2 regions of the Roseateles sp. P5_D6 genome follow, and region 2 is predicted to be linked to the other one. Evidence: predicted binding sites of a transcription regulator. Region 2 holds the regulator's gene; the other holds the start of a gene.
The links. Region 2 encodes FliA, which starts transcription of late flagellar genes. Its sites were predicted from a motif close to CTAAAGTTTNNNNNNNNNNNGCCGNTA; they were not measured.
Positions count from the first base shown of each region.

Region 1: the regulator FliA is predicted to act here: its motif matches at 5,422-5,448, upstream of ACXJKM_RS25560 (putative motility protein).

Region 1 is NZ_JBFUMK010000024.1:85,048-100,728, forward strand. Features, by position in the region: gene ACXJKM_RS25520 (OPT family oligopeptide transporter) at 1-608, shown strand, start outside; tRNA gene ACXJKM_RS25525 (tRNA-Arg) at 625-701, shown strand; gene ACXJKM_RS25530 (hypothetical protein) at 1,150-1,788, shown strand; gene ACXJKM_RS25535 (hypothetical protein) at 1,754-1,990, shown strand; gene ACXJKM_RS25540 (glycoside hydrolase) at 2,394-4,322, shown strand; gene ACXJKM_RS25545 (hypothetical protein) at 4,524-4,712, shown strand; gene ACXJKM_RS25550 (hypothetical protein) at 4,709-4,945, shown strand; gene ACXJKM_RS25555 (hypothetical protein) at 4,932-5,222, shown strand; gene ACXJKM_RS25560 (putative motility protein) at 5,213-5,413, opposite strand; gene nadB (L-aspartate oxidase) at 5,523-7,136, opposite strand; gene ACXJKM_RS25570 (alpha/beta hydrolase family protein) at 7,266-9,248, shown strand; gene ACXJKM_RS25575 (alpha/beta fold hydrolase) at 9,245-11,251, shown strand; gene ACXJKM_RS25580 (sterol desaturase family protein) at 11,241-12,116, opposite strand; gene ACXJKM_RS25585 (AraC family transcriptional regulator ligand-binding domain-containing protein) at 12,244-13,230, shown strand; gene ACXJKM_RS25590 (DUF2804 domain-containing protein) at 13,227-14,210, shown strand; gene ACXJKM_RS25595 (GGDEF domain-containing protein) at 14,294-15,610, shown strand; gene clpB (ATP-dependent chaperone ClpB) at 15,636-15,681, opposite strand, start outside.
Region 2 is NZ_JBFUMK010000013.1:101,228-116,908, reverse strand. Features, by position in the region: gene flhA (flagellar biosynthesis protein FlhA) at 1-1,766, shown strand, start outside; gene flhF (flagellar biosynthesis protein FlhF) at 1,763-3,424, shown strand; gene ACXJKM_RS18455 (flagellar biosynthesis protein) at 3,433-4,209, shown strand; gene ACXJKM_RS18450 (RNA polymerase sigma factor FliA) at 4,308-5,021, shown strand; gene ACXJKM_RS18445 (methyl-accepting chemotaxis protein) at 5,154-6,419, shown strand; gene ACXJKM_RS18440 (autotransporter) at 6,427-8,469, opposite strand; gene ACXJKM_RS18435 (GGDEF domain-containing protein) at 8,633-10,510, opposite strand; gene ACXJKM_RS18430 (putative bifunctional diguanylate cyclase/phosphodiesterase) at 10,687-12,909, opposite strand; gene ACXJKM_RS18425 (Hpt domain-containing protein) at 12,917-13,285, opposite strand; gene ACXJKM_RS18420 (sensor histidine kinase) at 13,459-14,796, shown strand; gene ACXJKM_RS18415 (response regulator) at 14,931-15,560, opposite strand; gene ACXJKM_RS18410 (sensor histidine kinase) at 15,570-15,681, opposite strand, start outside.

The DNA.
Region 1 (15,681 bases), on a different contig from region 2:
CTGCGGGCATGACGGCCGAGATCGCCTCCAACGCGGCCAACCTGCTGTCCGACATCAAGCCCGGCTACATGCTCGGCGGCAAGCCGCGCCACCAGGCCATCGGTCACATCATCGGCAACCTGGCCGGCGTGCTGGTCTGCGTGCCGCTGTTCTTCCTGCTGTTCATCAAGCCTGATGCCAACGGCGCTGCCAGCGCGGCGAACATGGTGTCCGACCAGTTCGGCTTCCCTGCCGCGCTGCAGTGGAAGGGCGTGGCCGACATCATCGCCAAGGGATTGAAGAGCCTGCCCACCTCGGCGCTGATCTCCATGGCCGTTGCCGCCCTGGCGGCCGTCGCCATCGAAGTGGCTCGCATCGTCACCAAGGGCAAATCGGGCCTGTCGGCCGTGGCCATCGGCCTGGGCGTCACGCTGCCGCCGCAAGCCACCTTCATGATGTTCGTCGGCGCGCTGATGTTCTGGTACATGGCCAAGAAGTACAAGAACGCCCCCGCCGACTCCCGCGGCCACCGCATCTGGGTCGAAGGCATGGAGCCCATCTGCGCCGGCTTGATCTCAGGCGCCGCCCTGATGGGCATCGGCGACGCGATCATCGGCGTGCTGATCTGATAATCACCTGTTCTGTCTGCCCGTAGCTCAACTGGATAGAGCAGCTGCCTTCTAAGCAGCAGGTCGGGGGTTCGAGTCCCTCCGGGCAGGCCAAATCAAGAGTTCACGAGAACTCACTGCCGATCAGGCGCCTAAGTTCCTCAAGGGCTTAGGCGCTTTTTTCGTGTCAGGTGGCGGTTGACCGAGTGGCACGGGACTAATGGCATCGCGGACCGGACCGCGAGAGACGGAGCATGTCCGCTTTTGGCAGCGGCGGGCCACGGCAAGCGCGCTGACCTCGACCCATTGAGTCGCTTTTATCCTCGCCTTCCCGTCGCTTCTTTAAGTATGCCGGCGGCCATCTGATGCAATTCGCCGTCGGCTTCGATGCATCGGCCGGCTCGGCGTCGCGCCTTGGGCCAAGCTGTCGAACGGAAAAGCGTGACAGTCCGATATGCGAACGATCTTCCTCCTCACATCTGATGATTCGCTCGGTTGGACCTGCGTGCGAACGTGCGACTGCTTGAGGGCGATCCAATGCCCCGCGCCTGTACACGGAGCCATGACCAAATCAATTCGCTGGTTCTTAGTCGTTGGTATTGCTGCCTTAGCGATCTTCGCTGCCAGGCAATTGACCCTCCCGTGGTTCCAGGCGCCCGGCTCCTTGACCATCTGCGTGGATGGCTCGAACCAGGTCTTGCAGTCGACGGATGCCAAGTTCGCTGACTGCATCGAGCGCAACGCGAAGTTGTTTCTGGAAAAGGACTACGCGGAGTCGAAGGACTTGGCAAAGAGTTTTTTGACAATTCTGGTCGCCATCCTCGTCGCATCAATCACGTTCTCTGAGAAGGTTGTCGATATCCACAGCGCGCGGCGGGTTCCCCTCGCCGGAATGCTTGTCTGCTGGTTCCTGCTTCTCGTGGCCATTGTCATGACCGGAAGCGGTCTAGCCAGCATGGCACTGGCCGCAGGCTATGCGGCGTACTACGCCGGCGCGAATTTCCGCCACCTTGAATCGCACGCCGTGCTGCTTTTCATCGGTGGATGTTTCTCCTTCGGAGTTGCGATGCTGGCGCTGATCGTTTCGGGCGCAGTCTCGCTACTCGACAAGCGTCAATCAGCCTTGGACTTGAAGAGCAGTGCCGATGCGCAGGACGCGGCGGTCAATGACCTCCTTGATCTCGATGCCGAAGGGGGTTGATTGGGCGCGCCGGCTTGATGACCACCACGCCCGCGTTGACGACCACGATGTCAGGCGCCCCGAACGCCTGCTGTGCTGCGTCGAACAGGCGCTGGATGGACGCTATATCGCCGAGCTCGGCCTGCAGGGCTATCGCTCGCCCACCGCGCCCGGCGATGCCGTCAGCGACCGACACGATCCTTCTCATGGAACTGTCCTCTGACCGAATGATTCAACGGCTTGCCTGCGCACCGTGCCCAGTTCGGCCGACACTCAGGTGTCGCTGCGCTGCGGCGCGTCTCTAGAAGGGGTCGAAGCCGTTGCACCCTGCATTTCCATGGGCGCCACGGCGCAGATTGACTGGATCGTCGCTGCGATCACGGCACACACGACGATCGCGACATGAAGATGGACCCACCGGCACGGCGACACGGGAACAAGACCGTTGCGCATAAGGATTCCTTCGTTGATGGCCAGGGGCATCGGCCCGGGAGTCGCTGCGGTTTCTGCCGCCACAACCTCACGACGATCCGAGACGGCAGAAATCGACAATCGGAAGTCCGAACCGCTCCGTACGCGGCGGTGGCCACGACAATCGCCCACACCGCACAACGCCATCTGAATCCATGACGTCCCGCGCCTTGGGCCTCGGCGGTCTGCTGCTGGCCATTCTGTCGACCATCGCGCAGGCGGCCGTGATCGAGGTTCATGCCGGCTCGGTCACCTACCTCGTCGACAGCGCCAACTTGCGCATCGAAGCCCGCGACGGCGATGCCGCACCGATCCCCCTGCTCAAGCCCCAGGTGCAAGCGCATGACAGCCCGGTCACCACAAGCCCGGGGGCCTGGGCCTGGACAACCGGCGAAGGCCAGCAGGTGCGCCTCAGTGTGCAAGGCCGGGCGCTCAAGGTGTCGGTCACCGGGCAGCACGGCACGCGCTGGCAGGTGTCCATGCCGGAAGTCTCGTCAGGAACGTGGATCGTGCCGGACGGGCAGGGCATGGCCTTCGGCGTCAACGATGCCTACTGGCGCTCTGTCTTCAATCGCCCGCAGTGCTTCGGCGGCACCACCCTGCTGTCCTTCCCGGCGTGGACCCACCTCACAGGCACGCGGGCCATCACCTACGCGCTGGACGACGGCTTTCAGTCCGAGCTTTGCCTGCAGAACTCGAACGGGCTGCAGGCCAGCCTGAAGCATGACTTCGCCGACGGTGCCAGCACGCTGGACCTGATGATCGAGCTCGGTGCACCCAACCCGCTCGCACCGGCGCTGTTCTACAGAGACTACCTGCGGCAGCAGGGTCGGTTGCGATCCTTTGCCGACAAGCAGGTGCCTGAACTGGACCGCCTGTTTGGCGCCCCGCATCTGTACGTCTGGGGCGATGGCCGCGATCTCGCTTTCCTGGACGACTTGAAGGCGCTGGGTATTGCCAGGCTCGTGATCAGCTACGACCAGGACCCGAAGACGCACAAGCACCTGGTCCGGCCGGCCTACCTGAAGAAGGCCCATGGCCTGGGCTACCTGGCGGGGCCCTACGACGCCTTCGACAATGGCCAACCCGACGACACGGCCGACATGCCCGCCGCGATCTGGGGGCCTGAGCTCTATCCGTCGGGCTGCCTGCGCGACAAGCAGGGCGCCGTCGTGCCGGGCTTCGCCAGCAGAGGCTGCCAGATGTCCAGCGAAGCCATCGCACGGCACCCGGCAGGCTTTGTCCCGGCGCAGCGCTACGAGGGGCACATCCGTGACGGCGCGAGCCAGGTCTTCATCGACGTGGACGGCTTCGGCAACTTCTACGACGACTTCAGCCCCGAGCACCGCATGACCAAGGCGCAGGACCGCCGCAACGTCCTGGCCCGCCTGAAACTGGGCATGCGCAAGTTCGGCCTGGTGCTGGGCTCGGAGAACGTGACCGCCTGGAGCGCCGACGTCACGCATTACTCGCACGGCACCGGGCAGGCCCACGTGGCGGCGTTCTGGCCCCTGCTCAGCGACAAGCGCTTCAGCGGCTATTGGCCACCGGAGCGCCCTCCGATCTATTTCGGCCGTTTCACGCCCACGGCTGACGAAGCACGCGCTCTGTTCGAACCCGCTGATCGCCTGCCCCTGTTCGATGCGGTCTACCACGACGCGTTGGTGACCGTGGATCGTTGGGAGCTCAGCCTGACCAAGGTGGTGGGCCAGGAAGCGCGCCGCTACGCGCGTTCGTTGCTGTATGGCGTGCCGACTCTGTGGAACCTTGACCGGCGCGACCTCGCCAGTGCCGCCGCCTGGCTGAAGGCGGCGCATGACGACTTCCAGGCCGTGCACGGCGTGTCGGCACCCATGGCGCTCACGGCCTTCGCGTGGCTCACGGACGACCACAGCGTGCAGCAGGTCAGCTACGCAGACGGCAGGGCCGTGACAGCCAACTTCGGCAGCCGGGCCTGGCAGGGCCTGCAGCCGAACTGCGTCAGACTCAGCGGGCGCTCGGTGCTGCCCAGGACTTTCTGCCCGCCCGCGACGGCACTGAATGAGACACCTTCCCGGGCGCAGACGCAGGCTCCGGTGCCGTAGGCCCACGAATCCCTAGCGAAATCAACAGCCTAGGCGCCTTTCTCGCATCTGAGGTCGTGGCTTTCGAGTCGACCGCCATCCCCCTTTGGAGGGATACGACGGGGGATGCCCGCCCGCCCATCCCCCCTCGGCACCCCCAAAGGGCGATACCCCCGCGGCCGGCGGGCTCCGAGACTGGCTCCATCGAAAACAGGAGCCGCCATGCAATCTCAATCCACCCCACTTGCCCCGGATGACGCGCTCTGGGCCAGCGCCTCGCTGCTGCGCATCACCATCAGCCAGTTGCGCGCATGGGAAGCCGAATACGCGCCGCACCTCGCCGCGCAGCCGACGACCGATGAAGAGGCCTGGGAAGGCACCGAACTGGACCCGCGGAGGACGGTGCTTTGACGATCAACAAACCTGTCGGCTTCGCCGCGCTGCTCGAGAAGATGCCGCGGCGTTTCGCGGCCCGGGCCAAGCGGGTCGAAGAGCGAGCCAGGCTCAGGCGTGAGGCTCAGGCCAAGCGCTTCGAGATGGAATTTCTGTGCGCCATCGAGGTGAAGGAAGGCGGCTGGAACGAGTGGCAAGACACCGTCGCCGAGTTCGCCGCCAGAGCAGGAGACGATCATGGGATTGCTTGATGCGAACCGCCATCTTGGCGCCGAGGCCGGCGTCAGCCATTGGGCCTTCGACAGCGCCGCCGGCAGGATCAGCGCCCGCGATGGCGACGGGAACCTGGTGATGGCCATCGCCACCGGCCCGCTCTTCGGCGCCCGATTGGCTGCCGCCTTCAATTCGCCCACGCCTGTCACGATGCCCTATGCCGGCGCCGGGTCTCGCGTTGGGGCAGAGGGGCGATGCGCGGTGGTCGGGGGATTCTGGGCGCCTGAACCGCGCCCCGGTCTTACTCAGGCGTAAACGTTCACGTTGCGCCCCAGCGTGCCTTCGGTCGCCAGTGCCGGCTGCTGCGGCAGCGCGCTGAGCAGGGCCATGGCGCCCGCCGCCTGAATGTCGATCGCCTTGCGCAGCACCAGGAGGCCGACCGCATCGGCTGCCCCTTGGGTATTGCTCGACGCGATGTTGACGCTGGCGGAGTTGGCGATGTCCATCTCGCATGTATCGGCAGGCCTGATCAGAACTTGAGTCGGAACGAGCAGCCTGGCACGACGGCGAGCTTGTATGGTGAAGAGCTGAGGCCCGGCATATCCGCGCTCGGTGCTAGCGTCGGCGCCGTTTGCTGATCAACACCGTCGGGAAGCTCACCGGCAGCGTGCGCGGGTAGTCGCGGCTGAAGTGCAGGCCGCGGCTCTCGTGGCGCATCAGGGCCGAGCGCACGATCAGCTCGGCGCATTCGACGAGGTTGCGCAGCTCTAGCAGGTCGCGTGTGACGCGGAAGCTCCCGTAGTAGTCATCAATCTCGCCGCGCAGCAGCTTGATGCGATGCAGCGCGCGCTCCAGGCGCTTGGTGGTACGCACGATGCCGACGTAGTTCCACATCAACAGGCGCAGTTCGTCCCAGTTGTGGGCGATGACGACCTGCTCGTCGGCGTTCTCGACCTGGCTCTCGTCCCAGGCTGGGATGGGGGCCCCGTCGGGGAGCGGGTGCGACAGGATGTCGGCCGCACAGGTCTGGCCCAGCACCACGCATTCCAGCAGCGAGTTGCTGGCCAGGCGGTTGGCGCCGTGCAGGCCGGTATAGCCGGTTTCGCCCACGGCATACAGGCCCGGCAGGTCGCAGCGGCCGAGCAGGTCGGTCACAGCACCGCCGCAGGTGAAGTGCACAGCCGGCACGACGGGAATAGGCTGCCTGGCGATGTCGATGCCGAGCTTGAGGCAGCGGGCATGGATGGTCGGGAAATGCTCGATGAGGAAGGCTTCTCCCAGGTGGGTGGCGTCCAGCCACACATGGTCCAGGCCGTGCTTTTTCATCTCGAAGTCGATGGCGCGGGCGACGATGTCGCGCGGCGCCAGCTCCATGCGCTCGTCGTGGGCGGCCATGAAGCGGGTGCCCCCGAGATGTTCAGGCAGCTTCAGGTAGGCCCCCTCGCCGCGCAAGGCCTCGGTGATGAGGAAGCTGCGCTCCTGCGGGTGATACAGGCAGGTCGGGTGGAACTGGATGAATTCCATGTTCGCGACCCGGCAGCCGGCGCGCCAGGCCATGGCGATGCCATCGCCGGTCGAGGTGTCGGGGTTGGTGGTGTAGCGGTAGACCTTGCCGGCGCCGCCGGTGGCCAGCACGACGGCGCGTGCCGGCAGCGTCTCCACGCGCTGGGTGTCGATGTCCAGCGCGTAAGTGCCGTAGACGCGCGGAGGTTCGTCGCGCTGCACATGCCGTGACGTGATCAGGTCCAGAGCCATCCAGCGCTCGCGCAGCGTGATGTTGGGGTGCTTGCGGGCCAACTCCAGCAGCTGGTCGTGGATGGCCTTGCCGGTGGCGTCGGCCGCGTGGGCGATGCGGCGCACGGCGTGCCCGCCCTCACGCGTCAGGTGCAGGCCCATCGGGCCGGTGTCGTCGGTCGTGAAGGGCACCCCCTGGTCTACCAGCCAACCCACGGCCGCAGCGCTGCGCTCGGCGATGAAGCGGGCGGCGGCTTCGTCGACGAGGCCTGCGCCAGCGTCCTGGGTGTCGCGCACATGGCTTTCGATGGAATCGTCGCTGCCCAGCACGCCGACGATGCCGCCCTGGGCCCACGCGGTGGCCGCCTCGGTCAGCTCGCGCTTGGCGAGGATGACGACGGGCACGCTGTCGGCGAGATGCAGGGCCACGGTGAGGCCGGCCAGGCCGGCGCCGATGATGACGACGGGGGCGTCGTCTGGGGGGGCAGCAGTCATGGCCGGGCATTGTCGTGCAGTGCCGGCACTCCCGCGCCATGGTGAGGATTGCCATCACACGCAGGCTGCCTACGCCACGCCCTCCCCTATGCTGCGCGCCGCTGTCAACGAAGCAGTGCAGGGAGCGATATGGAGATATTGAAGTGCTGGGCCGGCGTCGTTGCCGGCCTTTTGCTGTTCGTCAGCGCCGCGCGGGCGGCCCCACCGCCGGCCGAGGTGTTCTTTGGCGATCCGGACATCGGCGAAATCGCGCTGTCGCCCTCGGGCAAGCGGCTGGCCATCACGACCGCCAAAGGCGCCAAGCGCGTCGGCCTCGTCGTGCTGGAACTGGCCCCCGGTGGCAAGCTGACGCGAGCCGTGCAATTCGGCAAGGAGGATGTCACTCAGGTCCATTGGGTCAACGATGACCGGCTCGTCTTCAGCCTCACGGACCTGAGTGGCGAGAACTGGCGGCCGCCGGGCCTGTTCGCCGTGAACGCGGACGGCACCGGGCTGCGAAAGCTCATCGAGCGCGACAACCGCTTCGGGATCAACAAGGGGGAGCCTGACTACAGCTTGCTGGACTGGAGCCACAGCCTGCGCCTGGTGCCCGAGCCACGGCCCGGCGAACCCAATGAAGAAGTGCTGGTGACCTCCTACTCGCGCCGCACCCAGGCGCTGTTGTGGCTGAACACTCGCACGGGCATGACGCGCGATGTCGCCGTCCAGGCACCGGCCGACAACATCCAGCAGTGGCTGGTCGACGCCAGCGGCGCGCCCCGCGCAGCAGTGAGCTTCACGAACGACCGCCTGCAGGCCTACTGGCTCAAGCCGGGCAGCACGCAATGGGAGCAGCTCTACGACACGACGGTGCTGAAGCAGCCCTTCAGGCTCCACGACGTCGACAGCAAAGGCACGCTCTACGTCACGCACGTGCCCAAAGGAAGCCCGCAAGGCGTGTTGGCGCGCTACGACGTCCAAACGAAAGCGCCCGCTCAGGCCGCCATCGTGGCAACGCCTGGCTTCGATTTCGCCGGCCACCTGATCACCGAAGGCGGCACCGTGCTGGGCGTGCGGGCGCTGGTGGACAGCGAGGCGACGGTCTGGCTGGATGAACGCATGGCCAAGTTCCAGCAGCAGGCCGACAAGCGCCTGCCGGGCTTCATCAACCGCATCAGCTGCCTTCGCTGCGGCCAGCAGGACATGGTGGCCATCATCAAGTCCTACGGCGATCACGACCCCGGCAAGGTCTGGCTCTACCTGGGTAAACCGCCCGACGGAGAACCGCACTGGCGCTCCATCGGCCGGGTGCGCGAGGCAGTCGCCCCCGAGCAGATGGCGACGATGGATTTCAAGACCATCAAGGCCTGTGACGGACGCGAACTGCCGGTGTGGATCACGCGCGCCGACGATGCCAAGGGGCCGCGCCCGGCCGTTGTGCTGGTGCACGGCGGGCCCTGGGTGCGGGGCCATGTCTGGGAATGGGACAAATGGGGGCAGTTCCTGGCCTCGCGCGGCTACGTCGTCATCGAGCCGGAGTTCCGCGGCAGCGCCGGCTACGGCGAGGAGCATCTGCGCGCCGGCTTCAAGCAATGGGGCCAGGCCATGCAGGACGACGTGACCGACGCGTTGCGCTGGGCGCAGAAGGAAGGCTTGGCCAGCGAGAAGGCCTGCATCATCGGCGCCAGCTACGGCGGCTACAGCACGCTGATGGGCCTGGCCAGAGATCCCGACCTCTACCGCTGCGGCGTGGCATGGGTGGCCGTGACGGACCTGGAGCTGATGGTGCAGGGGTCGTGGTGGGTGAGCGATGACAGCAGCATCGCCCGCAAGCTGACCCTTCCCGAAATGGTCGGCGACCCCAAGCAGGATGCCGCCATGCTGGCCGCCAACTCACCGGTGAAGCTGGCCTCGCGCATCAAGGCGCCGGTGCTGCTGGCCTACGGCGAGGCAGACCTGCGCGTGCCCATCGTGCATGGCAAGCGCATGCGCGACGCCCTGAAGGCGGCCGGCAATCCGCCGGAATGGGTCAGCTACCCCGAAGAAGGCCATGGCTTCGGCAAGCCCGAGAACCGACTGGACTTCGCCCGCAGGGTGGAGACCTTTCTCGCCAAGCAATTGGACCAGCCATGAAGCAGCGCCTGCTCGCCCCACTGATCCTGCTGGCCACGCTCGCCACGGGGACCCCGGTCCTGGCCGCGCCGCCGCCAGTCGAGGCCTTCTTCAAGGACCCCACCATCGTCGAGGCCGTGCTGTCGCCGTCGGGCCGCAAGCTCGCCGTGAGGAGCACCTTCGGCGGGCCGCGCGTCGGCCTCGGCGTCTTCGACCTCAACCCTGGCGGCAAGCCGATGCGCACAGCGCAGTTCAATGATGGCGACATCTCGCAGGTCAACTGGATCAACGATGACCGGCTGGTCTTCAGCGTCACGGACCTGTCCGATGGCAGCGGCCGCCCCAATGGCGCGCCTGGCTTGTTTGCAATCAACCCCGACGGCAGCCAGATCCGACAGTTGGTGCGGCGCATGGGGCGGCCATTCTTCACTGACGGCAGCCGGCAGGATCGTCTGCTGGACTGGAACCACCGCCTGCTGGCCGTGCCACGGCCTCAACCGAACGAGGTCAACGAAGAGGTGCTGCTGGCCGAGTTCACGCCCGACGAGCGCCACCTGGAAACGCCGCTGTGGCTCAACACCCGCACCGGCCGCACGCGGCTGGCCGGCGTGAACGCCCCACCCGACACCGTGGGCTGGGTGACCGACAGCCGCGGCGAGCTGCGCGTCGCGCTGACGCGCCGCGACGGCCGGCGAGGCGCCCTGTGGCGCGGCCCGGGCCGCCAGGACTGGCAGCCTTTGTACGAAAGCGATCTGCTGAACGCGCCCTTCGGCATCAACGCCGTCGACGATGCCGGCCGGCTCTATGTGACGCACACCCAGCGCGGTAGCGAAACGGTGCTGAGCCTGTACGACTTCGAACGTCACGCGCCAGACCCCAAGCCTCTGGTCGTGACACCGGGTTTCGACTTCAACGGTCGTGTGCTCAATGACGCCGCGGGCACTGCCCTGGGCGTGCGTGTCACGACCGACGCCGAGACGACGGTCTGGCAGAACGCCGCCATGCAGGCGCTGCAAAAGGCGGCGGACGAGCGCATGCCGGGCCGCGTCAACAGCATCAGTTGCCGACGCTGCGGCCAGGCCGATGTCGTGGCGCTGGTGCGCTCCTACAGCGACCGCGAGCCCGGCCAGTTGTGGCTCTACCAGGCCCAGCCGCCCGCGGGCGAATCAGTCTGGCGCCCCGTGGGCCGCATGCGCAACGCAATCGAGCCGTCCGAGATGGCACAGATGGACCTGCACCGCATCAAGGCACGCGATGGCCGCGATTTGCCTGTCTGGGTCACGAAGAACGCCGAGGCCACAGGTGCGCTGCCGGCCGTCGTCCTCGTACACGGTGGGCCCTGGGTGCGCGGCAATGCCTGGGGTTGGCATGCCTATGCGCAATTCCTGGCCTCGCGAGGCTACGCCGTGATCGAGCCGGAGTTCCGCGGCAGCACCGGCTACGGCCGGGACCATTTCCGCGCCGGCTTCCGCCAGTTCGGCCAGGCCATGCAGGACGACGTGGCGGACGCGCTGCGCTGGGCGCAGGAACAGAAGATCGCCAGCGACAAGGCCTGCATCGCCGGCGCCAGCTACGGCGGCTACAGCACGCTGATGGGCCTGATCAAGGACCCCGAGCTCTACCGCTGCGGCGTGGCCTGGGTGGCCGTGACCGACCTGGATCTGTATGTGGCGGGGTCCTGGTGGGTCCGCGATGACATCCCCGAGTGGGGCCGCCAGTTCCAGCTGCGCGACATGGTGGGCGACCCCGAGAAGGACGCCGCCCTCATCGCCGCCCATTCACCCGTCAAGCAGGCGGCGCGCATCAAGGCGCCCGTGCTGCTGGCCTTCGGCGAAGCCGACCTGCGGGTGCCGCTGGCCCACGGTGAGCGCCTGCGCAAGGCCATGCGCGAGGCCGGCAACGAGCCGGCCTGGGTGACCTACCCCGGCGAAGGCCATGGCTTTGCGGTGCTCAAGAATCGCGTCGATTTCGCCGAGCGCATGGAGGCTTTCCTGGCCAAATACCTGGGCCCGACTAGCCCTTGAACCCGTTGTAATGCCGCCGCCACTCCGGCGGCTTCCACAGGTGGGCCAGGCGCATGCCCCAGGTCTTCTCCTGGGCCATGTCGTGGAACATCGCCCGCCACTCGTGCGCATTCAGCCAGAACAGGTTGTGTGTGTAAAAGGGGTGCTCCAGGCCGTAGTCGACCGCCGCCTCCTCGGGCACGAAAGTGCCAAAGAGGCGGTCGAAGACGATCAGCGTGCCGCCGAAGTTCTTGTCGATGTATTGCGGGTTGCGGCCGTGGTGGGCGCGGTGGTGGGACGGCGTGTTGAAGATGAACTCGAACCAGGCCGGCATCTTGCCGACCCAGCCGGTGTGCACGAAGAACTGGTAGCCCAGGTTGAGCGACAGCGCGAACAGCACCCAGCGAGGCTCGAAGCCCAGCCACACGGCCGGCAGGTAGAACAGCCAGTTGCCCGCAATCGGATAGAACCAGCTCTGGCGCAGCGCGGTGCCGAAGTTCATCTTCTCCGAGCCGTGATGCACGACATGGGCACACCAGAACCAGCGTATGCGGTGGCTGCCACGGTGGAACCAGTAATAAAGGAACTCGACGAGCAGGAACAGGCCGATGAAGCGCCAGACGGTCACGTCCACGGTGAAGAGGCGGTGGTCATGGACCCAGCCCATGGCCGGCAACACCAGCACGACGAGCAGCACCAGGTCGGCAACCAGGTAGCTGCCGCCGCTGTTCATGCTGTCAAAGGTGTCCCAGAGGTCGAAGACGCCGGTCCTGCGGAAGCGCCAGGCCTCCATCGCGATGAAGACGCCGAAGACGGGTGACAACATGACCAGCGTCAGGTCGCGCCAGTCGCCGTGGCGGTGGTAGAGGTCGAGCAGCCAGTCCATGCCGCCATGTTGATCCGAAAAGGCCGCCGCTTCTTGACGGCAAAACCCGCGTTTTTGACGGATCGCGCCAGCCCTGGGGAGATCACGCAGGAGACGGCGGTCGGCGCTGCTGCATCATCGACTGGCTATGGATGAGACCCGTGTCGCCGCCAGCTATGTTCAGCTGCTCTTCGAGCACATGGCGGCGCTCGGCCGTGCCGACCCTCTGGGCACACCGCCAGCGCCGACCGAAACCTTCGTCGCGCTGCGCCGCTGGCAGGCGCTGCTGGAACAGGCGCGCGACCTCGACCCCGGCCCCAAATCAACCTTCCCGCTGCGCCTGGCGCGCGGCATCGCGCCGCGCCACTTCGGCGTGGTCGGCTTCGTGGCGCTGGCCTGCGGCACGCTGGGCGAGGCGCTGCAGCGGCTGGAGCGCTATCACCGCTCGGTGTATGACGTGAACATCGCCCAGGTGCATCCGTGCACGGAGGGCATCTGCATTGAATGGGGCGTGGAGCGCGGCCGGCCGGGTGCGCTGGTCGACGAGACAGCCATTGCCGCGCTGGTGCAGCTGACGCGCGAGTTCACAGGCAAGCACTTGCGGGCGCTGGCCGTCGACTTCGTCAACCGCCGCCCGGCAGATGTGCGCCCCTACGAGGACTTCTTCGGCGGTCCGGTGCGCTTCGGGCAGCCCAGCACCCGCCTCGTGCTGTCACTGCGCGACCTCGCCCTGCCCTTGCGCGGCGCGGATTCAGCCCTGCTGGCTCTGCTCGACACCCAGGCCGAACGCCTGCTGCAGGAGGTGGCGGCCGTCAGCGAACCAGTTGGCGTCTGGCGCCAGGCCCTGGTCGGCCTGATCCGCAGCGGGCGCACCCAACTGCCCGACCTGGCCCTGAGCCTGCAGATGAGCCCGCGCAGCCTGCAGCGGCGCCTGGCCGAGCACGGCCAGAGCTTCCAGGCCCTGCTCTCGCAGACCCGCCAGCAGCTCGCCGAGGCCTATCTGCGCGACGCCAGCGTCGAGCTGGCCGAGGTCGCCCTGCTGCTCGGTTACTCCGAACAAAGCGCCTTCACGCGCGCCTTCCGGCAGTGGACAGGCCAGGCGCCGCTGCAGTGGCGCAGACAGCATTCACGATGAACCTGGCTCCCCAAACCGTCGTCACCCATGGCGCGCCGGCCATGGGCCGCTATGCCGGCCGCATATCGCGCATCGATTGGTCACCCATGCGTGAGCGCCGCTCCTGGCTCTGGCACAAGCTGCATCACAAGCGCTGGCATTACGTTGGCCTGGGCAATGAGCAGCTCTTCATCGGCGTCGCCATCGTCCACCTCGGCTGGACCTGCACGGCTTTCGCCTACCTCTTCGACCGTCGCCGCCGCACCTTGCTGGCCAACTGGCGCCAGGACGGCCTGCCGGGATTGCAGGCCGGTGTATCCGACGCGCCGCTCGCCGGCGCCCGCACCTGGTTCCGCGGCCCAGGCGCGCGTCTGACGCTCTGCCACGAGCCGGACGACAGCCTGCGCCTCACGGTCGCCACGCGCGCGCTGCGCATCCAGGCCCGCCTGGACCTCGGCCGCATGGCGCCGCCGCTGCTGGCCATCGGCCCGGTCGACGGCGGCATCGTCCATGCGACGCAAAAGACCACAGCCCTGCCCGTGCAAGGCTGGGCCGAGGCCGAGGGCCATCATTTCGGCCTGGATGGCGCCTGGGCGGCGGTCGACGCGTCCAATGGCCTGCTCGCCCGCGACACCGCCTGGCGCTGGGCCAGCGCCCACCGCGCCGACGCCGGCTTCAATCTGCAGCAGGGCTATTTCGGCGGGCAGGAGAACGTGCTGTGGCTGGACGGCATGCCGATCGCGCTGGCCGGCGCCCATTTCGACTTCGACCCCACCCAGCCGTTGCGGCCGTGGCGGGTGCACACCGACGACGGCCTGCTCGACCTGGTCTTCACGCCTGAAGGCGCACGTGCCGAGGACCGTGACCTCCTTGTCGCCGCCAGCCACTACGTTCAGCCCATCGGCTGCTTCGCCGGCACGGTGCGGGCCGGTGCCGGCGCACCGGCGCGCCGCATCGACGGCCTGCTGGGCGTGACCGAGGACCACCGCTCCCGCTGGTGATACGTCACGCTCGGGCTCGGCAGGTCGGTTCAAAGACCGGGGCGGGTCGATACAGTCATGGCGCATCTCCAGTCGCCCCCCACGTGCCCCACGCCACCACACCCACACGCAACCTCGCGGCCGGCATTGCGCTGACCGTGGCACTGGTGCTGGCGCAGGCCTGGCTGCCCGAGCGCAGCATCGACCTCGCGGCCCCCGGTGCGGTGAGCAACCTGTTCCTGATCACCGCGGGCGACGCACCGGGCGAGCCCCCCGTGCAGTGGGTCGATTTCGAACGCCGCCGCTGGGTTTGCCGCTATCCCGCGAACAGCCCTTCGCAATCGTGTGGCATCACCCTCGTGCTGAGCGGCGATGACCCGGCCCGCGGCAGGAACCTGAGCGGATTCGACAACCTGGAGATGGACCTGGCCTACCAGGGCAGTGCCGCTCATCTGCGCGTGGCCCTGCGCAATTTCGACCCGCGCTTCTCCAAGCTGACCGACGGCAACAGCTCCCGCATGCAGTCGATCAACCTGAGGGGGCGCGATGTCACCGGGCCGGTCACCCTTGAACTTTCCGAGCTGACCGTGCCCGAGTGGTGGATCACGCAGTTCGACCTGCCGCGCGAGTTCAACCGGCCCAGTGTCGAGAACGTGACGTCCCTGTCCATCGACGTGGCGGACGGCCTCGCCGGCCAGAACCACGAGCTGGAGCTACGCCATCTCACGCTCAAGGGGCCGTGGATCGCCCGCGACACCCTCTACCTCGGCCTGCTCTGCGCCTGGCTGCTAGCGGCCGGCACCGTGGTGGGCCGGCACTGGCGCGCGCTGCGGCGCAGTCATCTGCGCCAGCAGCGCGAGATCGACGCGTTGACGGCACGCACCCGCCTGCTGCGCGTCGAGCAGGACAAGCTGCGCCGCCTGGCCACCATCGACGAGTTGACCGGGGTGCTCAACCGGCGCGGTCTGGAGTCTGCGCTGGAGGACTTCGAGGCCGAATCGGCCGGCGTGGCGCTCGTGCTGCTCGACATCGACCACTTCAAGCACATCAACGACCGCTGGGGCCACCCCGTCGGCGACGAGGTGCTGCGCCGCATGGCCGCCATCGTGTCGGCCAATCTGCGCACCAGTGACGTCATCGGTCGCTGGGGCGGCGAGGAGTTCCTCGTCGCCTGCCAGGGCCGCCATGCCGACGACGCGGTGCGGCTGGCGGAGAAGCTGCGCGATGCCGTGCAACGCGGCAACTTCGACGCCAAGGGTCGTTTCGGCATCACGGCGAGTTTCGGCGTTGCGCTGGCACCGCCCGGAGCGTCGACCCACCGCGCCTTCAAGCGGGCCGACGCGGCCCTTTACCGCGCCAAGGCCGCCGGTCGCAACCGCGTCGAACTCGACACCACGCACGACGCCGTCACCACGCTCTGAGCGTGGCGGGCGCCGCGCACGCCGCTCAGTGCACGACGCGCCCGAACGAGAACTCGCCGCCCTCGACCTGC
Region 2 (15,681 bases):
AGGTCATTGAATCGTTCGGCCACTTCCTGATCGGCGGCAATTTCGCGGTCGGCCTGATCGTCTTCGCCATCCTGGTGGTCATCAACTTCATCGTCGTGACCAAGGGCGCTGAGCGCATCGCCGAAGTCGGTGCGCGTTTCACGCTGGACGCGATGCCCGGCAAGCAGATGGCCGTGGACGCCGACCTGAACGCCGGCCTCATCAACGAAGCGGAGGCCAAGCGCCGCCGCGTGGAACTCTCCGACGAGGCCGACTTCTTCGGCTCCATGGACGGTGCCAGCAAGTTCGTGCGCGGCGACGCCGTCGCCGGCATGCTGATCCTGGCCATCAACATCGTCGGCGGCTTCATCATCGGCGTGGCCCAGCATGGCCTGTCCGCCGGCCAGGCCGCCGACAGCTACATCCTGCTGGCCGTCGGTGACGCGCTGGTGGCCCAGGTGCCGGCCCTGTTGATCTCGGTCGCGGCTGCCATGGTGGTGTCGCGCGTCGGCACGGACAAGGACATCGGCAGCCAGATCGGCAAGCAGGTGTTCGGCTCGGCCAAGTCGCTGGCCATCACGGCCGGCGTCATCGCTGCGCTGGGTCTGATCCCTGGCATGCCCCACGTCGTCTTCCTGCTGATCGCCGCCGGCCTGGGCTACCTGGCCTACTGGCTGCGCAGCAAGGAGCAGGCACTGGAGGCCGCCAAGGCCGTCAAGCCCATCATGCCCAGCAGCGAAGGCGCCGGAGAGGCGAGCTGGGAAGACCTGGTGCCGGTCGACACCCTGGGCCTGGAGGTCGGCTACCGCCTCATCACCCTGGTCGACAAGAGCAAGGAAGGCGACCTGCTGAGCCGCATCAAGGGCGTGCGCCGCAAGTTCGCGCAGGAAGTCGGCTTCCTGCCGCCGCCGGTGCACATCCGCGACAACCTGGAGCTGCGCCCCAGCCAGTACCGCATCTCGCTGCGCGGCGCCGTTGTCGGCGAGGCCGAGGCCTTCCCCGGCATGTGGCTGGCCATCAACCCCGGCCATGCGACGCAAAAGCTCATCGGCACGCCGACGACCGACCCCGCCTTCGGCCTGCCGGCCGTGTGGATCGAGGAGCGGCAAAAGGAGATGGCCCAAATGAGCGGGTTTACGGTCGTTGATTGCTCGACCGTGGTGGCCACCCATCTTTCACACTTGATGCAAGTGCACGCGGCCAAGTTGTTGGGCCGCGTGGAGACACAAGCCCTGGTGGAACACCTCACCAAGCAGGCGCCGCAATTGATCGAAGACGTGATTCCCAAGATGGTCAGCATCGCCACACTGCAACGCGTTCTCCAGCTGCTGCTGGAGGAGGGCGTGCACGTCCGCGACATGCGCTCCATCGTCGAATGCCTGGCCGAGCATGCCGCCGCTGTGACCGACCCCGTCGAGCTGGCTCGCCGCATCCGCACCCATATCGCGCCGGCCATCGTGCAGCAGATCTACGGCTCCACCAAGGAGCTGGACGTCATCGCGCTGGAGCCCGAGCTGGAGCGCCTCGTCACCCAGGCCCTCAATTCGCCGCACGGCGCAGCGCTCGACCCGGGCGTGGCCGACACGCTGGCGCGCAGCGCCGCCGAGAACGCCCAGAAGCAGGAAGACCGCGGCGTGCCCGCCACGTTGCTGGTCCCCGACCTGATCCGCGCGCCCATGGCGCGCCTGCTCAGGCGCGCCGCGCCCCGCCTCAAGGTGCTCGGCCACAGCGAGATTCCTGAGACCCACACCATCCGCATCGGCTCCATCATCGGAGGCACAGCATGAACGTCCGCAAATTCACCGCTCGCACATCCCGCGAGGCGCTCGCGCTCGTCAAGCAGGCGTTCGGCGCCGACGCCGTCGTGCTGTCCAACAAGACCGTGCCAGAAGGCGTCGAGGTGCTGGCGATGGCGCCGGAAGGCATGGGGCAGATCGAGCAGATGGCCCACAGTGCGCCGCGCAGCCAGACCCGCCCGCAGGTGCCGCCGCCCACCGTGCAACCGCAGGCGCCTGCCGCCCGTGCCAATTTCGCCGACCGCTCCCGCATGGAGCCCAGCTTCGGCAGCCCCGAGGTGAGTGGCGACGTCGAGCAACTCGCCATGAGCACGCTGAGCTTCCAGGACTATGTGCGCGAGCGCGTGCTGCGCCGCCGCCAGGCCGAGATGACGGGCCAGCCCGATCCCATCGCAACGGCACCGCGGATCGCCCCGCCGCCGACCCAGCCGGCGGCTACCTCCCTGGACGCCGCCCGCCAGCAGCGCGAGCGCCGCGCCGCCGAGGCCATTGCCGCGCTGGCACCCAAGCGCGCCGCTGCACCGGTTCAATCTCAGCCTCAGCCTAAACCTCGCCCGGCGCCGCCCGTGCTGCGCGACGAGATCCGCATCCCGTCAGCCAGTTCGCAACGCGCGGTGCCGCAGCTCAGCGACATCGGTGCCGTGGAGCCCATGCCGCTGCCCGGCCAGCCCAATGCCAGCCAGCGCAACCAGATGGACATGGCTTCCGAGCTGCGCCAGATGCGTGGCCTGATCGAAGAACGTTTTTCGTCGCTGGCCTTCATGGAAAAGCTGCAGCGCCAGCCCGTGCAGGCGCGTCTGACGCAAAAGCTGCTGGAACTGGGCTTCAGCCCGGCCCTGGTTCGCAAGCTGGCCGAGAGCTGCCCGTCCGAGTTCAAGCCCGGCTCGCCCGCCGACCCGGCCGACGAGACCGCCTGGGCCGCCCATGTGCTGTCACGCAACCTGCATACCGATGAGGCCGCCCCGGCCATCGAGGACCGCGGCGGCGTGTTCGCGCTGATCGGCTCCACCGGCGTAGGCAAGACGACGACGACCGCCAAGCTGGCTGCCCACTTCGCCACCAAGTTCGGTGCCAGCCAGCTCGGCCTCATCACGCTGGATGCCTACCGCATCGGCGCTCACGAACAACTGCGCGCCTACGGCCGCATCCTCGGTGTGCCCGTGCACACCGCGCATGACCGCGCCTCGCTGGACGACCTGCTGGACCTGCTGTCCAGCAAGAAGCTGGTGCTGATCGACACCGCCGGCATGGCCCAGCGCGACAGCCGCACCCAGGAGCTGCTGGAGATGCTGGCCCACCCCAGCATCAAGAAGCTGCTCGTCATCAATGCCGCCCAGCAGGGTGAAACCATTGAAGACGTCGTCAACGCCTGGAAGGGCGCGGCCTGCGAAGGCGTCGTGCTCAGCAAGATCGACGAAGCCGTCAAGCTCGCTCCGGCCCTGGACACCCTGATCCGCCACAAGCTCAAGGTGCTGGGCGTGGCCAACGGCCAGCGCGTGCCCGAAGACTGGCACCGCCTGCCCAGCGTCGGCCTGGTGCAGCGTGCCCTGAAGGGCGCCGCCTCGGGTGCCTGGCGCATGGACAACACCGACGTCAATCTCATCTTTGCCGGTGCGCCGCTGACCGAAGGCATGAGGGCAGTCCACTGATGTCCATCATGCAAGACCAAGCCCACGGCCTGCGGCGGCTGTTCGCCGCTTCCAAGACCCGCTTCGTGCCGGTTGTCAGCAATCCGCGCGTCATGGGGGCCGGCGTGCTGCTGGAAGGCCTGTGCGCGGCCTTTGCCGAGCTGAACCTGAACACCCTGGTCGTCGACGCCGGTGAACACTCGGCCAAGCCCTCGGAGCTGGCCAGCGTCGATCTGTCCAACTGCATCGAGCGCCTGTCGCCCAAGGTGTCCTACCTTGCCGCGCGCGGGCTGCCGCTGCGCCACATCAATGCCCATGGTTCGGCGGCTTCCTTCCTGGAGGCCGTGGCCGACGCCGCACCCGACGCCGACGTCATCCTGCTGCACGCCCCGGCGGCCGAACTCGCCCGCATCGTGGCCCTGCGAGAGGTGCGCCCGCTGCTGCTGGCTGATACCGAGCCTGCGAGCGTCACGGAAGCCTACGCGGGCATGAAATGGCTCACACAACGAGCGGGGCTGATGGTCTACAGTCTGCTGATGGCCTGCCACCCTCAACTGCGCGTGGCCACCCGCATCGCGCAACAGCTTCATTCCTGCGCCGACGGCTTCCTCGGCGCGGTGCTGCGCGATTGGGCCTGCCTGGACCCAAGAGCCTCCCAGCACGCACCACTCACGCCTGAACTGCGCCATCTCGCCCGCGAGCTGCTGCTTGCAGCTCCCCCGGGAGCGGCCGTTGACGCCGCCTCCGACGCGACTCCGCTGCGCCCGGCGCGCAAGGCGTCTTCCCCGTTCATCGCTGCGCATTGATCTCGCCGGAGACCAAACATGATGCCCCCACGCTCACTGCGTTCGCTGCCCCCCGCGGGGGCGCTTCAGCCCCTTCGGGCGGCCGTGCGGAGCTGACCATGTACACACCCAAAGGCCGCCTCGACAACAGCACGCTGATCAAGCAGTACAGCCCGCTGGTCCGACGCCTGGCGCACCAGATGATTGCCAAGCTGCCGGCCAATGTGGAGGTGGATGACCTGATCCAGGTCGGGCTGATCGGCCTGACCGATGCGCTGTCGCGCTTCGACGCCGAGCAGGGCGTGCAGTTCGAGACCTTCGCCACTCAGCGCATCCGCGGCGCCATGCTCGACGAGTTGCGCGGCGGCGACTGGATGAGCCGCGGCACGCGCCGCCAGCAGCGTGAGATCGAAGTCGCGGTGCACAAGGTCGAGCAGCGCCTGGGCCGCGCGCCGCGCGAGGACGAGATCGCCGCCGAGATGGGCCTGCCGCTGGCTGAGTACCAGGAACTGCTTGGCAAGGTGCGAGGCACCCAACTGGTCTATCTGGAAGACATGTCGGGCGCCGACGGTGACAACGACTACCTCGACCGCCATGTGGCCGACGAGGGTGCCAACCCCGTCGCCCAGTTGCAGGACCACCGCATGCGCGAGGCGCTGGTGGCCGCCATCAAGAACCTGCCCGAACGCGAGCAGTTCGTCATGAGCATGTACTACGAGCACGACATGAATCTCAAGGAGATTGCGGCCGTGCTCAAGGTCACGGAGTCCCGCGTGTGCCAGTTGCACAGTCAGTCGATTGCAAGGTTGCGCGTTAAGCTGCGTGACTGGTAATTTACGGGGCCACTTCTTGCCGAGCCCCGGCCAATAAGCGGGGACAAATGCATGTTCAAGTGGCCCAAGGGCGGAGGTTCTTCCCCCGCCATCACTCGGGATGAGCCCGTCCGGCGAGATGACAGTGCGGCGTTGAATGTCGTCAAGCGGCTGGCCCGCTCGATTTCCACGGTCGGCAAGGATGCCGCGGAAGTGCGTGGTGCCCTGGAAGATACCCAGCGCATCGTCCAGGCCCAGAGCCAGGCCATGCAGGCCCTGGCTCAGCAGCTCAACCAGATTGGTCAGGCGCAGACCGCCATCACCACCGCCACCGCCCAGAGCGCTGCCGCCGTGCAGCGGGCCCGCGGCGCGCTCGGCGTCGTCGGTGGCGAGGTCGTTGGCATGGCGTCCACGCTGGCCCAGGTGTCGGGCGCAGCGGCCGAGATCACCAAGATTTCCCTGCAAACCCGCCTGGTCGCCTTCAACGCCGCCGTCGAAGCCAAGCATGCGGGCGATGCCGGGCGCGGTTTCGCTGTCGTCGCCGAGGCGGTCAAAGCCCTGGCCGGCCAGGTCGAGGCCTCGTCCAAGGCCATCGTCAGCGCCATCGCCAGCCTGCAGGAGCGCATCGATCGCTTCAGCGCCGAGCTGACCGAGAACCCGGCCAAGCCCAGCCAGATCCACGCCGCCTTCCACGAGGTCGAGCAGGACGTGCAGCGCATCTCCGCGTCGGCCGGCGAGAGCAGCCAGCAGATGAGCCTGCTCAACGAACGCGCCCATGAGCTGGAGCGGGAGGTGTCCCAGGCCTCGCACGGCCTCAAGGTGGCCTTCGACGGCAGCGACCGTTTCCTGCGCATGTCCGAGGAACTGGTCGAGCAGATCGCCGAGAGCGGCGTCGAGGTCGACGACATGCCCTTCATCCGTACTGCGCAGCAGGCCGCCGCGGAGATCGGTGCCCTGCTCGAAGAGGCGCTACGCGGTGGCCAGATCAGCCAGGCCGATCTGTTCGACGACAAATATCGCCCGATCGAAGGCACGGCGCCGCAGCAGCACACGACGCGCTTTTGCCAGCTGACGGATCGCCTCTTCCCCACCGTGCAGGAGAAGATGCTGGCGTTCAGCGACAAGGTGGTGTTCTGCATCGCGGCCGACCGCAACGGCTATATCGCGACGCACAACCGCAAGTACTGCCAGCCGCAGCGCCCGGGCGACACGGTCTGGAACACGGCCAACAGCCGCTACCGCCGCATCTTCAACGACCGCACGGGCCTGGCCTCGGCACGCAACACGCGGCCCTTCCTGCTGCAGACCTATCGGCGCGACATGGGCGGTGGCCGCTTCGTCATCCTGAAGGAGGCCGCGGCGCCCATCATCGTCGCCGGCAAGCACTGGGGCGGCCTCCGCCTGGCTTTCAATTTCTGATCGGGAGCTACTGCACGGTGACGAAGAAGCTCGTGGCATCCTGCCCGGGCGCCACGGTCGCCCCATTGCTGCTGATCGAGCTGAACGCACCGCTGAGGCCACCGGTGGCCTGGATCAGCACGAGCTTCTGCCCCCGGGCGTAGCTGCCGCTGAAGTTCAGCACCAGGCTGCCACCGAGCATGGCAGGCCCGGCAACGCTGATATGGTCGTGGGTGACGCCAGGTGCGGTGCCGGCGATGGAGAGCGTGAGCTGGCCGGTCGCGCCCTGCCGGAAGCTGCCCCCCAGCGCCAATTCATGTTGGCCGCTGGCCAGCCCCAGGGCCGCGTTGTTGACGACGTCGCCCGTGCCCATCGCGTTGGCGCTACCGGCCCAGGTGGGGCCCCCATTGAGCAGCGTGGCACCTCTGTAGCTGTTGTTCTGCAGCGTGAGCGCAGCAGCGCCGTTGTGAGCGAGGCTGCCGCCGCCGCTGATGTTGGACAGCGTGATCGCGGTCGTGGTGTTCTGGACGATGAACTGGCCGTCGTTGACGATGGCATTGCTCGCCACGCCATTGGGCGACTCGGCCGTCAGCAGGCTGGCGTCACCGCTGTAGGTGGCCTGCAGGAAGGTCGATTTGCCCTTGCTCGCATTGACGGTGATGTAGTTCAGCGGCACGGGCGTTCCTGTGCCCAGGCGCAGGATGGCGTTGGCGCCGATGGTCGTGGTGCCGTTGTAGTTCTGCGGTTGGGCGAAGGTCACGTCGTTGCCCGGCGTCGGCATGACCTTGACGTTGCCCGTACCGACCGCGCCATCCCGGTGCGGGCCGCCCCCGCCGCCGGTGATGCCCACGTGCAGAGTCACCGGTCCGTTGTAGTTGAAGGCCAGCGTGCCGCTGCGCAGGTTGATGTAGGCGTTCTTCTTGCCAAGCGTCGGGTAGGGGTCGGCCGGCGACGGCGCCGACGGCAGAAAGAAGTTGGCGTGTGTGCCGTCGCCCCATTGGACGACGCCGGCGCCGCGCTCGATGTTGATGCCGCGGTAGCTGCCGTCGTTGCCGTTGACGTCGTTCGCGCCGCCGCGGTAGATGACCTTGGCGAAGTTCAAGCTGAGGTCGCTCAGGCCCGGGTTGACCAGGTTGGGATGGTTGTGCGGGCTGTTGTCGGTGTGGCTGTAGACGCCCGACATGACGATGGTCGACGGGCCGATGGCGTGGAAGTTGATGTCGTTCCCGTAGGCCGCTTCATAGATGTTCTGCGTCACCGTGACGACGCTGCCTGGCGGGCTCCAGACCAGCCATGAGCCTTCGTTGAGGACCGCCTTGGCATTGGCCAGCGATGCAGCGACATGGTTGCTGCCGAAATCCTGCCCGACGGTAAGAGCGAGCACACCCGAGTAGGTATTGACGCCACCCGATGAGTTTCCGCCCCAGACGTCCGGGGCCTGGACGATGCTGCCGCTGCCACTGATCTGGCCCAGCAGCACGAACTGCGCACTGCTGAGGATGATCGTGCCGTTGTTCAGGATGTTGTTGAGGTTGATCTCCCGGTTGATCAGGCTCGCCTCATTCTTGCTGTCGGACGTCGCGATGATGTTGGGCGAGCTGTCGGCACTGGTGTTGGTGCCGATCTGGAGCGTGGCGCCGGGATCGATGGTCAGCACCGGCGGGTTCAAGCCGGTGCGAGTCAGCGCATAGCCTGCGCCGGGATAGATTGTCTTTTTGACGACCTGGACTTGCTGGGCCGTCGGTAGCGTGAACGTGCTGGTGCGCGTGATGGTCAGCGTGCCCGTGCCGGCGGCGGGCATGAGGCGCAGCGTGCCCTGTCCGCTGATGATGCCGGAATAAGTCGTCGTGCCCGCGGGCAGCTTGATGACGGCGCTACCGTCCAGCGTGATGTCACGATTGGCGAGGACGTCCGCCGTGATGTCCCTGGCAGCCTGGACCGCCAGGGCGGAGGCGTCCGGTGTCGCGCTCGTGCTGGTGGCGTCTCCACCGCCGCCACAGGCCGTCGTGAGGACGGCGCAGCCGGCCAATAAGATTCCGCGCCGGCTGGCGCCAGTAAAGGTCGAACGCAAGGAGGCTCCTGCTGGATGATCTGCGAGCGCCGGTTGCCGCGCCCGCGCGCATCATGCCGGCGAGCCCGCTCCCGGCCGGAGTGCCAATTGCAACTTTCCGTTCACCCCAGGGGAACCGCGTCAAAGTTGGCGTGCAGCCTGCTTTGGGACGCGCCCGTGCAAATCACTCCGCGATACACGCCCGGTTCTTGCCGGTGTGCTTGGCCTCGTACAGGGCCACGTCGGCGCGGTCCAGCGCGGCTTCCAGCGTCTCGCCGGGGCGGTAGAGCGTGACGCCGGCCGAGAAGGTCACGAAGACGTCCTTGCCCTCGTGGTTGAACAGCGCACTGGACAACGAGCGCTGCAGCCGCACGAGCACCTGCTGGGCCTCGTCCAGCGGCGTGTTGGGCAGCATCAGCACGAACTCTTCGCCACCATAGCGCGCCACCATGTCGCCAGGGCGCAGCGAGGCCTGGGTGCGCTCGGCCAGCGACTTCAGCGCGATGTCGCCGGCGTGGTGGCCGAGGCTGTCGTTGAGCTTCTTGAAGTTGTCGATGTCCAGCAAAGCCAGGGCCACGCGAGTTGATTCCCGCTCGGCCTTGGCCTGCTCGATGCCGAAGGCCTGGATGAGGCCGCGGCGGTTGGCCACTTGCGTGAGCTGGTCGGTGTGGACTTCGTTGGACAGGCGGCGCAGCTCGCCCTCCAGCTCGTCGACGCGCTGGTTCAGCGCGGCCGCGCGGTCGTGCTCGAGGGTCAGGCGCGCTTGAGTCTGGGACACCAGGCTCTGCACGCTGCGGCTCTCCTCGACCATCTCGCGCACGGTGCCGGTCAGGCTTTCCAGCGAATCGGCCTGCTCGATGGCCTCGGCATAGCGGCCGACGCTGGTCTGGAAGCGGTCGGTGTGTTGGCCCAGCTCGCCGAGTTCGGCCAGCATGCGCTGGATGAGGCCCTTCAATGAGTCTCGCGCCTTGGAGCGTTCCTCGCGCAGCGCGCGCTGGCGCTCGCGTGTGCCCGACAGCAGTTCGGACACGGTGCGCACGCCGCGGCCCGACAGGCCTTGGGCGAGTGCGTTGCTCATCGCCTCGGCCTGGCCTCGGGCCCAGGAATCGTCCTCGGCCAGATCGACGAGACTGCCGCTCAGCTCGCGGCACAGGCCGCCGAGTTCATCAAAGAGATGGCGGCGGTGGTCCAGCAGATGCCGGGCGCGCAGGCACAGCGCGGCCATCTGCGTGGCGCGGTCGGGGCTGGCGCCATGGGACTTCAATTCGGCCTGGGCGGCGTCGAGCTCGCGCATCAAGGCGTCGGCAGGCGTCGCCTCGGTCTGCGGCGAGCGCAGCGCATGGCGCACCGTGCCGTTCAGTTCGCTGCTGACGTCGGCCCAGTGGGGGCTGGTGTCAACAACCGGCGGCGGCGTGTCGCGCAGGCCGGTGCGGCTGAGTTCACCAAAGCCGGTGCTCTCGCGAAAACGGGACGTTTCGCCAAAGCCCGTCTCGGCAAATGTGCTCTCGGAGAAGAACTGGCTGGGCGTGCCGCCGTCCTCATCCGTCTCCACGCCGCTGCCGTCGCCGTCCTTGTCCCAGCTTGCCACCAGTTGGCCCAGGCGCTTGACGAGCTTGCCGCTGTCGTTGCGGCCCAGCTCCAGCACGCGGCTGATGCCGTCCTTCTTGCGCGCCAGCGTCCAGTGCTTGCCGCCGCGCTCCAGGCCGCGCAACAGGCGCTCGATGGCCTGGGCCAGGGCCTCGGCCTGAGCGGCGGGGCCGGCCACGTCGAGCAGCTTGTCGACCTGGCGTTGCAGTTCGTCGAGCTTTTGTTCACGCAAGGCGGTCTGCAGCTCCTGGCGCGTGCTGCCCGAGGGCAGGGCCAGGCTGATCAGCTTGGACATCAGCTGCTGGAGGCGCTCGGAGACGGCGCTGGTGGCGCCACTGGCGGCCTGCGCCGGCTCGCCACCGCTTTCGATGGCGTAGGCGCGGGCGTAGTTCTCGGGTGTGGGTTCCAGCCTGGCCTGGGCGAGGCGCTGCAGCGCGGCCTTGGCCAGTTGGGCCGGCGGTAACTGAGAGCGCATGTCAGTTTCCCATCCGGCAAATGCCGCATATGCGGCACATGAAACATCCGGGCCGAGCGCCGGGCCGCTCCCTAGCCGGCCCGCGTTGGCGATGTGCTTGCCGGTCGAGCCGGCAAGCATCGCCGTCCCCCTGGGGGACCGGCGAAGGTACACCTTGGACGAGGGGCGTCATTTCTTTAACGTTGCCCGCGAGACGTCACGTCGTTGTTGCCGTCGGCCTGCGTGATCCAGGGCGCCTTGCGTGGCAGCACGGTCTGGGCGATCCAGCGCTCCAGCTCATCGGGCGGCAGCGCCTTGCTGAACAGGAAGCCTTGCATCAGCGAGCAGCCCAGGCGGTGCAGCACTTCCATCTGGCGCAGCGTCTCGACACCCTCGGCAATGACGCGCAAGCCCAGCGCCCGCGCCAACGCAATGATGGCCGTGACGACGGCCGAGCTTTGCGGCGTGATGCCGAGGTCGCGCACGAAGGTGCGGTCGATCTTCACTTCCGAGATCGGCAGCGTCGTCAGGTAGGCGAGGGACGAATAGCCGGTGCCGAAGTCGTCGATGGAGATCTCCACACCCACTTCGTTCAGGCGATGCAGAGACGGGATGACGTTCTGCAGGTCCTTCATCAGGTTGTTCTCGGTGATCTCGAGCTGGATCGACCGGTGCGGCACGCCATAGGCGCTGACGCATTGGTGGATGTGCTCGACGAGATCGGTACGCTCGAACAGCCGGCTGGGCAGGTTGACGGCGATGGAATCGCTGAAGCCGAACTGCAGTGACCACAGCTTGGCCTGGCGGGCCGCTTCCTTCAGGGCCCATTCGGACAGCGGCACGATGAGGCCAGTCTCTTCGGCCAGCGGGATGAAATCGGCCGGCGGCACCAGCACATTGCCACGCTGCCAGCGCATCAGCGCCTCGGCGCCCACCATGCGGGCGGCGCGCACGTCGATCTTGGGCTGGTAGTGCAGCACGATCTCATTGCGCTCCAGCGCCTTGTGCAGGGCGCTTTCCAGCTCCAGCTTCTGCTTGCCGTGGCCGGCCAGCTGCGGCGAATAGACGGCCGAGGCATTGCGGCCCTGGCTCTTGACCGCGTACATGGCCACGTCGGAATTGCGCAGCAGGTCGGCCATGGTCTGGCCGTCGCGCGGGTACAGCGCAATGCCGACGCTGGCCGTGACGAAGCACTCCTGGCCGCCGACGAAGATGGGCTCGCGCAGGGCGTCCAGCACGCGCTGGGCGACCCGTTCGGCATCGCGTTCGTCGGCCACCTCGGGCAGCAGGGCGACAAACTCGTCACCGCCCAGGCGGCCCACGGCTTCCAGGCCGCGATGGCTGCGGTTGCCCAGGCCGTCGAGCACGCCTTCCAGGATCTGGTCGGAATGGCGCACGCAACTGCGCAGGCGACGGCCGACCTCGACGAGGAGCTCGTCGCCGGCGGCGTGGCCCAGGGTGTCATTGATGACCTTGAATCGGTCCAGGTCGATCAGCAGCAGGCCAACCTCGTGGCCGCCGCGGCGCGCACTCTCGATGGCGCGCTCGACACGGTAGATCAGCTGGCGGCGGTTCGGCAGGCCGGTCAGCGCGTCGAAGTGGGCCAGCTGGCGGATGCGGTCCTCGGCCTGGCGGCGGTCGGTCACGTCCTGCAGGATGCCGGTGTAGCCGTTGACGCCGCCCTGCTCATTGAATTCCGGCTCGGCCTCGATGTGGACGACGCGCTGGCGGCCATCGGGCAGGGTCAGTGGCAGGTCGGTGACCAGCACCGAGGTGTGGGCGATGACGTCGCGCAGCAGGCGCAGGAAGACATGGCGGTCGTCCGCCGGCACCATGCGCATGACGCCGATGAAGTCCAGCCGGTCCTGTGGGCCGCGGCCGAAGACGCGCAGGCCCTCGGCGGAAATGGCAAAGCTGGCGGCCGTGTCGCGCCACCATTCGAAGCTGCCCATGCGGGCCAGATCCTGGGCGCGCGCCAGCTTGGCCTTGCTGCGCTCCAGCTCAAGCCGGGTGCGCGAGCTGCGCAGCAGATAGCGCAGCCGGCCGTCGAGCAGGCTCCATTGCGGCGACTTGACGAAGAAGTCGGTCGCGCCGGCCTGGTAGGCGCGGTTGATGGAGGCTTCATCGTCCAGGCCGGTCAGCATCAGCACGGGCAGGGATTCGAAGCCGGGTGTGGCGCGCAGCAGCGAGCAGGTTTCGAAGCCGTCGAGCTCGGGCATCAGCGCGTCCAGCACGACGACGTCGGGCGTGCGCGTGGACAGCAGGCCCAGGGCCTCGCTGCCACTGGGCGCTTCGGTGACTTCAAAGCCGCGCTCGCGCAGCGCGGCGGCGGTCAACAGCAGATTGACCTCGTCATCGTCCACCAGCAGCACGCGCGGGCGCGGCGGGAGGTCGTCGAGGGCTTGACCGGTAGGCAGCATGCTTCTCTTAGAGCAGCGCGGCCAACGCCGCGCGTACCTGTTGGATGTCTTGGAGCATAGCGTCCAACTGCTCGGAAAGGCCGTCCACGCGGCCATCGCGCACCATGGTTTCGATGTCGGCGCAGCGCGCAGACAGTGCCATGGCGCCCAGGCTCGCCGACGAGGATTTCAGCGTGTGGCTGACATGGCGCACGACGGCGAGGTCAGGTGTAGCGCCTTCACGGGCGCGGGCGAGGTCGGGCAGCAAACGGTCCAGTGAGTTGGAGAACGCCGCCACGACGCGTTCCAGCAGCTTGTTGCCGCCGCTCGGGTCGAGTTCCCGCAGGCGACGAATCGCCTCGGGATCGAGCAGGGCTGCGGGCTGTGAGGCGGTCATGGACTGGTCTGCGGGTCAGGGACTCGGCACGCCTAAATGTATCTCGGGTGGGAGGGGGGCCAAACGCGAAGGAATGCACACTTTCGGCCGGCTGCGCTGTGGTTATTGACATCGGGCGACGCCGGGCATGCCCAGGCCCTGTTGCTGGGGAAGCGCTGCCTACAATGAAGCGCATGAACAGCCTCAGCGACGACAGCGCGCTCATCTCGCGCCGCCAGGAGCGACGACTGCCGATGCGGCTGCTGATGCTGACCCTGGCCACGGTCTCCATCTTGATGCTGGTACTGGGCGGCCTGGTGGTGCTGGCGTTGATGCGGGTCTGGGGCGGCGAGGTTGGCCTCGTGCACGCGGCCCTGGTGCTGACGGCATTCTTCACCGGCGTCCTGCTGCTGGTTGCGGCTGCGTTGGGCTGGCATGCCGGCGTGCGGCTGACGCGCCAGCGCCTGGCCGAGCCCCTGCGCGAAGTGCGCCAGCAGCTGCTGATGCAGGCCCAGCTGCAGCGTGACTGGCAATGGGCCACCGATGCCGAGCACCGCCTGGTGCGCTGGCAGGCGCCGCAGGGCGCGCCGTCATCGAGCTGGGTGGGTGCGGGCGCCAGCACCCAGCAGCTGTGGGAGCGCTTCGAGGTTGCCGAGCCGGCCGCCCAATTGCGCGAGCGCCTCGGTGCCCACCAGCCCTTTGTCGACTTGCAGCTCGCCGCTGCCGATGGCAGCACCGCCTGGCGGCTGCGCGGCCTGCCCTGTATCGACTCGCACGGCCATTTCGCTGGTTACCTGGGCACGGCCCGCCCCGACGAGCCCGCCGAGGCGACGCCAGCGCCACAGCCGGCGCATGCCGCCGACCTGGCCGCCGAACACGAGTCCTTCAGCTACACGGTCTCCCACGATCTGCGTGCGCCGCTGCGCGTCGTCGAGGGCTTTGCGCGCATCCTCAAGGAAGACTACGGCGCGCGGCTGGATCGCGTCGGCAATGACCACCTCGACCGCGTCATGAGCGCTGCCGCTCGCATGAACAGCATGATCGACGCGCTGCTGTCGCTCTCCCAGCTGTCGACGCGGCCACTGGCGTGCCAGCCTGTCAACCTGTCGCAACAGGCCGGCTATGTGATGGAAGAGATCAAGCGCGGGGCGCCGCAGCGCGAGCTGGTGCTGGACATCGAACCGGGCCTGACGGTGCAGGGCGACCCGACGCTGCTGCGCATGGTGCTGGAGAACCTGCTGGGCAACGCCTGGAAGTACAGCGGCAAGGTCGAGTGCACGCAGATCGGCTTTGGCAGCGTGCAGCAGGGCGGGCGGCGCGTCTTCGTCGTGTCGGACAACGGTGCCGGCTTCGACATGCGCTTTGCCGAGCGCCTGTTCGGCGTCTTCCAGCGCCTGCACAGCGCCAGCGACTTCCAGGGCACCGGTGTCGGCCTGGCCCTGGTGCGGCGCATCGTTCGCCGCCATGGTGGCGACATCTGGGCCGAATCCGCCGTGGGCGAGGGCTCGCGTTTTTATTTCACTTTGGGCTGACGCCCATTGCTTTGCGGGCCGAGCGCCGGGCCGCTCCCTAGCCGGCCCGCCTTAGGCGATGTGCTTGCCGGTCGATCCGGCAAGCATCGCCGTCCCCCTGGGGGACCGGCCAAGGTATTCCTTGGACGAGGGGCTCACTTCTGGCCCGGGCGCGCCAGCAGCTCCAGCGCATCCACGACACGCCGTGCCTGCTCGGGCAGGCTGTGGCCATCGGCGGAGGCCAGGCTCATCAGGCGGGCGAGCGCCTCGTCGCGTGGCAGGGAATAGCGGTGCATCAACACGCCGACGGCCAGGGCCGTCACGTCCATGGACGGCAATTCCGAGGGGGCCTCGAAAGCCTGGGCCATGGCGGCCGGTGCCGCCGGGGCTGAGGTGGCGACGGGGGGCGTCGAACGCGTGGTTGAACGTGCAAAAGCGGCCTCGACGGCGGGCACGATTTGCGAGATGTCCAGCGGCTTGACGAGGTAGGCAACGGCGCCCAGCTCCTTGACCTTGGCCACTGTCGCCTCGTCGGTGAAGGCGGACAGGAACATGAAGGGTGTCTGCAGGAATTCGCGCAGATAGGCGGCCACATCGAAGCCGGTCAGGCCTTCCATGCGGATGTCCAGCAGGGCCAGTTCGGGCCGGTGTTCGCGGGCGAGCAGGATGGCATCGTCGCCGTTGTCGGCGTCGATGACCTCGAAGCCGGCCTGCGTGAGCCCATAGCTCAGCGTCGCCAGTACCAGACGGTCGTCATCGACGACCAGGATCTTGCCCTTGCTCACCGTGCCCCTCTATCCAGAACTTGGTTTTATGGCCGGATTGTGAACCACGCTCGGTGGAATCAGTTCCAGCCGGCAGACGACATCGTCGCCTTGCTGTTCCAGGCTCAGGATGGCGCTGCGC